2 regions of the Paenibacillus sp. NPDC058174 genome follow, and region 1 is predicted to be linked to the other one. Evidence: a T-box and tRNA genes for the amino acid it is inferred to sense, from the RefSeq annotation. Region 1 holds a T-box; the other holds one or more tRNA genes.
What was found. The T-box of region 1 lies ahead of ACFVVF_RS03455 (alanine--tRNA ligase). A T-box ahead of a tRNA ligase gene usually reads a tRNA of that ligase, here a tRNA-Ala.
Positions count from the first base shown of each region.

Region 1 (3,422 bases):
TTTATTTTATTGTTCCTGCATATGCTGTCTAGCTCTGAAGGAATCATGCCATGCTCGTCATTTCGAAGGGTGATTAGCTGAATATTGAGCATGTTTGCAAGACTTATAAAATTGGGATAGGTGAAGGTATCGGTCACAAATAGTTGTTTAATATTGTTGCACACTGATTTTCCTAAGTATTATAATGAAAACATGAGCAATCGTTCATATAATGTTTAGGGGGAATACGTTTGAAAATCCATTTAGAAAAGGACAGGCGAACGCAGGAGCTGGAAGTTATTTGTGGTACTACATGTGAAATAAAAATTCATTCGGTGATATTATGAACAATCGCTGGAACAGAGTTATCTATAAGCTTTGGGCTCCTTTGTACGATCGGTTTTTCAATTCAGGTGCCTTTGCCCAGGCGCGGGTAACCGTATTGTCCGGACTTGATTTAAGGCCAGATCAGCGTGTATTGCTGGTTGGAGCCGGAACGGGTGCGGATTTACCTCTACTCTCAGGTTACGGTCTATCGATCACTGCCACTGACCTTTCTCCGGAAATGCTGGCTGAAGCCCGTTCTAAAGTCATGGAAGGCGAGAGGGTCACATTTTTAGAGATGGACGCGCAAAATCTTGATTTTGAAGACGAAGCCTTCGATGTGGTCATTGCAAACCTGATCATATCGGTAGTACCGGATCCGGTACGGTGCATGCAAGAAATCGTTCGTGTAACAGGAGAGGGTGGAAAAATTGTTATTTTTGATAAATTCGCAGCTAATGGCGGTTTATCTCTGTTTATGAAAGCACTCCGTCCATTGGCATCAGTACTTGGAACGGATATTGGCCGGGATTTTAACCTTCTTTTTCTTCCACATCAGGAGCGCTTGCACCTTACCGAGGAGCGACCACTTCTGATGCGCGGGATGTATCGTAAAATTGTACTCAGGAAAGCAAAAGGCCGTCAGAGCTGTTAGCTCAACATTCTGCTGGCGGCAGTCGGTGGAAGCAAGGAAGGTTGTTTCGTTAAAGGCACCGCTAACAAAACAGTGGAATTAATTGACAGAGCAAGTTAAGTGTGATAGCATTGCTTTAATTTAAAACGAAAAGGCTATGATGAGAAATAGTAACTATTAAGGATCTCTCAGAGAGAAGATGGTTGGTGCGAATCTTCATTGATCTAATAGTGAAGCAGTCTCGGAGCTGTGAACCGAACAGAGGAATCTTAGTAGGCTTCAACGGAGTTCCACCGTTATTCAGGAAACAATATCGGAGAAATCCCGTATTGATAGAGTGCAGAGAAATCTGAAATTAGGTGGTAACACGGACATAATAGTTCGCCCTAAGTTGACAAGAAATACGTCAGCTTAGGGCTTTTTTATTTTATTTCTTATCGTTTGAATATTTGCAAAATTAACAATTTACCAATAATAAATAATAATTTAAATGGAGGTATTGAGCATGGTGAAAATGACACCAGATGAGTTAAGAAAATCATATATTGATTTTATGAAAGGAATAGGGGCTAGCCAAGTGCCCTCTTCTAGCTTGTTACCAGAAAATGATCCCTCAACGTTGTTTACAGGAAGCGGAATGCAACCTATGGTTCCCTATTTATTGGGGGAAAAGCATCCGATAGGTAATGATATTGCTAATATTCAGAAGTGTTTAAGGACAGTGGATATTGACGAAGTAGGTGATACGTCGCATCTGACATTTTTTGAAATGATAGGCCGATGGGAGTTTAAAGCAGATGAAAATAACTATAAGAAAAAGCAAATCGATGCCATTTGGAATTGGCATATTATCGAATTAGGAATTGATCCTGGCAGGCTGTATATCAGTGCTTTTGTAGGAAGTGATGATTTGAATATACAGAAAGATACGGAAGCCATTCAAATCTGGTCAGAAAAATTTAAATCCGTTGATATAGAACCTATCATTGAAGATGATCCCTATCAATATGGAGCATCTAGAGGTGGGAGAATATTTTTATACGATGAAAAAGAAAATTGGTGGAGTCGGGCCGGGAGTCCATTGGATATGCCTATTGGTGAACCGGGTGGGCCTGATAGTGAAATGTTCTATGATCTTGAGCCAGGCGGTGATGCACTGGATCATCCTGCTTCTGTGAGCGAAAGGTTTTTAGAAATTGGGAACAACGTATTTATGTGTTACAAAAAAGAAGACACAGGATTTGTAAAAATGCAAAATCCGAATATTGATTATGGAGGCGGATTAGAAAGGGTTGCAACAGCCCTTAATGGCGACAAGGATATTTATAATACGGCTTTCTTCCTTAATCCCAAGAAAAAATTGATGGAGTTAAGTGGTAAACAATATACTGACGATTTAAAGTCGTTTAGAATCATACTCGATCATGTGAGAGCGGCTACTTTTCTAATTAATGATGGTGCTGAGCCAGCTAATAGTGATGCAGGATATATAACAAGAAGGTTATTAAGAAGGGCGATTCGTGCAGGTAAAAAAATTGGTATACAAGGAAGTTTTGTGGGTGAGTTGTCTGAGGTTTATATAGATGAAGCAACAGCTTATGAAGATTTGATCAGTAACAAAAAGAAAGTTATCGAAATAGTAAATAAGGAAGAAAATCTTTTCTATAGAACTTTACAGCAAGGAGAATTTGAAATACAAAAACATCTTAAGAATAAGGGGAAAGTTACAGGTGCAGATGCCTTTTATTTTTACGAAACATATGGGTTTCCCTTGGAGTTGACGGAAGAGTTTCTAACTGAAAGTGGATACAGCATGGAGGACAAGGCGTCTTATATAGAGGCGGCCAAGAAACATGCTGACAAGAGCAGAACTGCTTCTGCGGGTAAATTTAAAGGCGGATTAGCTGAACATTCAACAGAAACAACAGCGCTGCACACGGTATCTCATTTATTACTTGCTGGTTTAAGGGAAGTTTTAGGTGATCACGTTCATCAACAAGGAAGTAATATTACTTCAGAACGATTACGGTTTGACTTCAACCATGATGAAAAACTTACACCAGAGCAAATAGCTGAGGTGGAAAAGTATGTGAATGATGCGATTTCATCAAAAGCAGTTACCTATATTTCAGAACTGCCTAAAATTGAAGCGAAAGAAAGTAATGTTGAAGGGAATTTTTGGGATAAATATCCGGATATCGTTAAGGTGTATACAATCAAAGATAATGAAGGGAAAGTTTGGAGTCGAGAAGTATGTGGAGGACCTCATGTGGAAGACACAACAAACTTAGGAAAGTTCAGTATTAAGAAAGAACAATCTTCTGCTGCTGGAGTTAGAAGGATTAAAGGAGTAATTAATAAATAATTCCAGTACTCGGAACAATAGCTGATGTTTTAGGATTGCTATCGCTTGGGCTTACCGTTGGAGGTACCGCAGAATTCAAAGAATAAAGCAATTCTGAATTAATCCGTTGAAGCAGTAATC
Region 1 covers NZ_JBHVUY010000001.1:767,484-770,905, forward strand. Annotated here, with positions in the region: gene ACFVVF_RS03445 (aminotransferase class I/II-fold pyridoxal phosphate-dependent enzyme) at 1-164, opposite strand, end outside; gene ACFVVF_RS03450 (class I SAM-dependent methyltransferase) at 323-958, shown strand; T-box leader at 1,086-1,329, shown strand; gene ACFVVF_RS03455 (alanine--tRNA ligase) at 1,443-3,302, shown strand.

Region 2 (3,422 bases), 1.4 Mb from region 1:
ATCAGTCTTTTCTGGAAAAGCCAGGGCCTGCTATGAGATGGCTGCTGAAAAAAAGGGTGTTTCTCGTCCTGCTCATTGGCTTTATCGGTATGCTATTTCTCAATTCGGATTGGATGGCCAGATGGATGTATCCGGTACAATTCCGGGAGGATATCCGGGCCAGCGCATCTAATTATAAGGTTGATCCCCATCTGGTTGCTGCTATTATCCGGGCGGAGACTAATTTCTCCAATGGCAAAGTATCTTCTAAAGGCGCACTGGGCTTGATGCAGATTATGCCGGATACGGCAGATTGGATCGTTGAAAAAGCCGGCTTCGAGAAGGTGACGCCGGATATTTTGCAGCATCGTCCGGATGTGAGTATTGAAATTGGAACCTGGTATTTGCAGTCGCTGCACAAGCAATTCGGGCAAAACAAAATCGCGGCAATCGCCGCCTATAACGCGGGACCCGGTAACGTGCGCAAATGGCTCGATTCCGGGCGCTGGGACGGCCGTGAGGAGACGGTAAACCTTATTCCTTTTGGCGAAACCCGGCACTATGTACAAAAAGTTATTTATTACTATAATAAATACAAAGACCTTTATCCCGATATGTAGCCGATTATTCCCTTCGCAAATAGAAGAAGCTTTGGCGTATCCGCGCCGCTTCAGGACGGGACAAGCCAAAGCCTCTAGTTATACATGACTGATGAAATCATTATTTACCGGCAAGGGATTGCTCGGCGATTTGCACCAGACGACGAGTGATGTTGCCGCCGATGTAGCCAGCATCTTTAGTCAGCAGGTTACCGCCGTATCCGTCTTGCGGAAACGCGATACCCAGCTCTTGAGCGACCTCATATTTCAGTTGGTCAAGCGCTGCGGATGCTTGTGGTACAACTAGTTGGTTGCTGTTGCTCATTGTTTGTCACCTCCTTGCGGTTGGTAAAAGTATTATGTGCGAAATTTCAAACTTCATTACAGGAAACGTATGGAAAATTAGACCAGAAGGAAGTGATGGATATGAAATGCCCTTATTGCGACAACTCCGGCACGAAGGTTCTTGACTCGCGTCCAGCCAACGAGAACAAGTCGATCCGCCGCAGACGCGAGTGCGAGCGGTGCAGCCGCCGGTTCACGACGTTCGAGATGATCGAGGAGACGCCGCTGATCGTAATCAAGAAGGACGGCAGTCGCGAAGAATTCAGCCGCGACAAGATTTTGCGCGGATTGATCCGTGCCTGCGAGAAGCGCCCGGTATCGGTTGAGAACCTGGAGGTTATCGTCTCCGAAGTAGAGAAGGAGCTCCGCACTACGGCGCTGGCCGAAGTGGAAAGCCGTGATATCGGCGAGATCGTGATGGGCCAGCTCTATCCGGTCGATGAAGTCGCCTACGTCCGCTTCGCGTCCGTATACCGCCAGTTCAAGGACATTGACATGTTCATGAAGGAATTGAACAGCCTGCTGTCCAAGCACCCGTTGAATGGGAATGGGCAGGGGTAGAAGTTGGCTCGTTCTTGCTTGATTGCGTGAGCCGGTGGGGTTAGCGAAGAGCGGGAAGAGTTAGGGGAAGGCAATGAGTAAGCGGATTTGAAATGGATTGAGAATAAGCAGCTTGTGATGCGCATGCTGCTTATTTTTGTTGTGTGCGGGTGGGAAGCTAATGTTAGCGGGTAAGAGAGGGCGGTTCATTGTAGGAGATAATGAGGGGTCTCATGTACACCTTTGAAGAGGTGATCTTACTCGATGGAGATTATGCTGATGATCAGATGCATATGTGCGTGACTACAACTTACGTTTGAACTGATGCGCTAAAGTAACTTTTTTCTCTGTTGAGTAACTAATTTCTTTATTTTTTTGGGAAAAGTCGTTTAAATCGAGGATAAGGATTAAAAGTTCATAAGGGCGGAAATAAATTTCGCAATAAGGAAAATTAGTCGGTTATTTGATGAGATAAAGAATAGACTGAATCGAATAACCCTTACATAATCTTGTTGGATTTTGAAATTAGAAACACACCGTCAAAGTGGAGATTAGCAACGTAAGAGTCAATGATATTCGAGCAGATAACCCTCAAGGGGAAGTTTTCCAGCACTATTGACTTCGATAATGGCAGCGTGCTAATATAAATCTTGTCGTTGCTTTAGTTTGAAGATAAGCGGTTACACAATTCAATTCCTTTAATAGTAAAATATGGGGCCTTAGCTCAGCTGGGAGAGCGCATCGCTGGCAGCGATGAGGTCAGGGGTTCGATCCCCCTAGGCTCCATAAAGAAAAAAGCCTTTAAACACAAGGATTTCCGAGTGTTTGAAGGCTTTTTTTGCATTTTGAAATAATGCTCGCAACTGTTCGTGGTCACACGTTTGGTTCACACTGAGCATTTTTTATGGTAGTTTGGCTACACTTCGAGTAATTAATGGGGATTGATGAACATACGAAATCTCTGTTACTGATATAACTTTTTGTTTTAACCACTATTCAATGATTAGAGTTGTTTGAATTATTCGAAAAGCTGTTCACCATATTTGCGTAGCGGTCTCTTTATGAGCAGATAGTAAAACATGGGAATAGTTATCTAAGGTCACTCTAATATCAGAATGACCAAGAATTCTTTTACCACTTTGGGGTTTATATTTTATGTTAGTAATTTTAAATTCTTTCAATCTCAGAGAAATTGGTAATCACTTTAAAAACAAACGTATGTTATCGGGCATTCAAAATTTTAACTAATGATTCTAAACCCTACTGAGTTAAAAGTATACATGATAAGAGAACTGTATGAATGTTGTAGGAGGTAACTTACAATGTTAAAGTTAAAAACCAAATCCGTCATTATTGAAATGGATAGGAATGACTTATGGCAAGTAGGTACTGCCTTAATTAATGGAATCATTATAGAAAGTCAAAATAAATGGATGGTATATTATAGAGGGAAGACAGAGGCAGGGTTTATACGTTATGTAAGACTTCAACATCATGTAATCTTCTTGTACCTTGAAGAAATTTATAGTTATCTAGACAGAATGGATTTACTGGAATCACTAGAAATAACTTTACGTTCACTTTATAGACAAAAAGCTTCATATTAGGACAAATGTAATTTACAGGAAACATCAGGTCATGTAAAATGTTGTTAGATTCTATAGATCAGCCAGGGGTGTGACATGACCGAATTTATTAACGTTTCAAGCCTCATTCCAGATCATTCTGGTCTTCAAGTTTGTCTTTCTGATACGACTCCAGTGCAAGTACTTCAATGGCAATGCAAAGGTAAGCCTTTTGCAGATATACATCGTGGTGTTTATTCAGATTCTGCTGTTCATCTACAGAAGGCCGAGTCTTTTATAAAATTGGCCAAAGAAACACGAGCTGACGTTGTACTTACTCCCGAATACTCGTTTCCAGATGAGATGTTAAATAAAATTGTTCATGAACCTACTC
Region 2 covers NZ_JBHVUY010000001.1:2,191,657-2,195,078, reverse strand. Annotated here, with positions in the region: gene coaE (dephospho-CoA kinase) at 1-36, shown strand, start outside; gene ACFVVF_RS09815 (lytic transglycosylase domain-containing protein) at 33-599, shown strand; gene ACFVVF_RS09810 (alpha/beta-type small acid-soluble spore protein) at 700-903, opposite strand; gene nrdR (transcriptional regulator NrdR) at 1,005-1,484, shown strand; tRNA gene ACFVVF_RS09800 (tRNA-Ala) at 2,177-2,249, shown strand; gene ACFVVF_RS09795 (hypothetical protein) at 2,786-3,070, shown strand; gene ACFVVF_RS09790 (hypothetical protein) at 3,146-3,422, shown strand, end outside.
Region 2: it encodes a tRNA-Ala, which carries the amino acid that the T-box ahead of ACFVVF_RS03455 (alanine--tRNA ligase) is inferred to sense. The anticodon was not compared.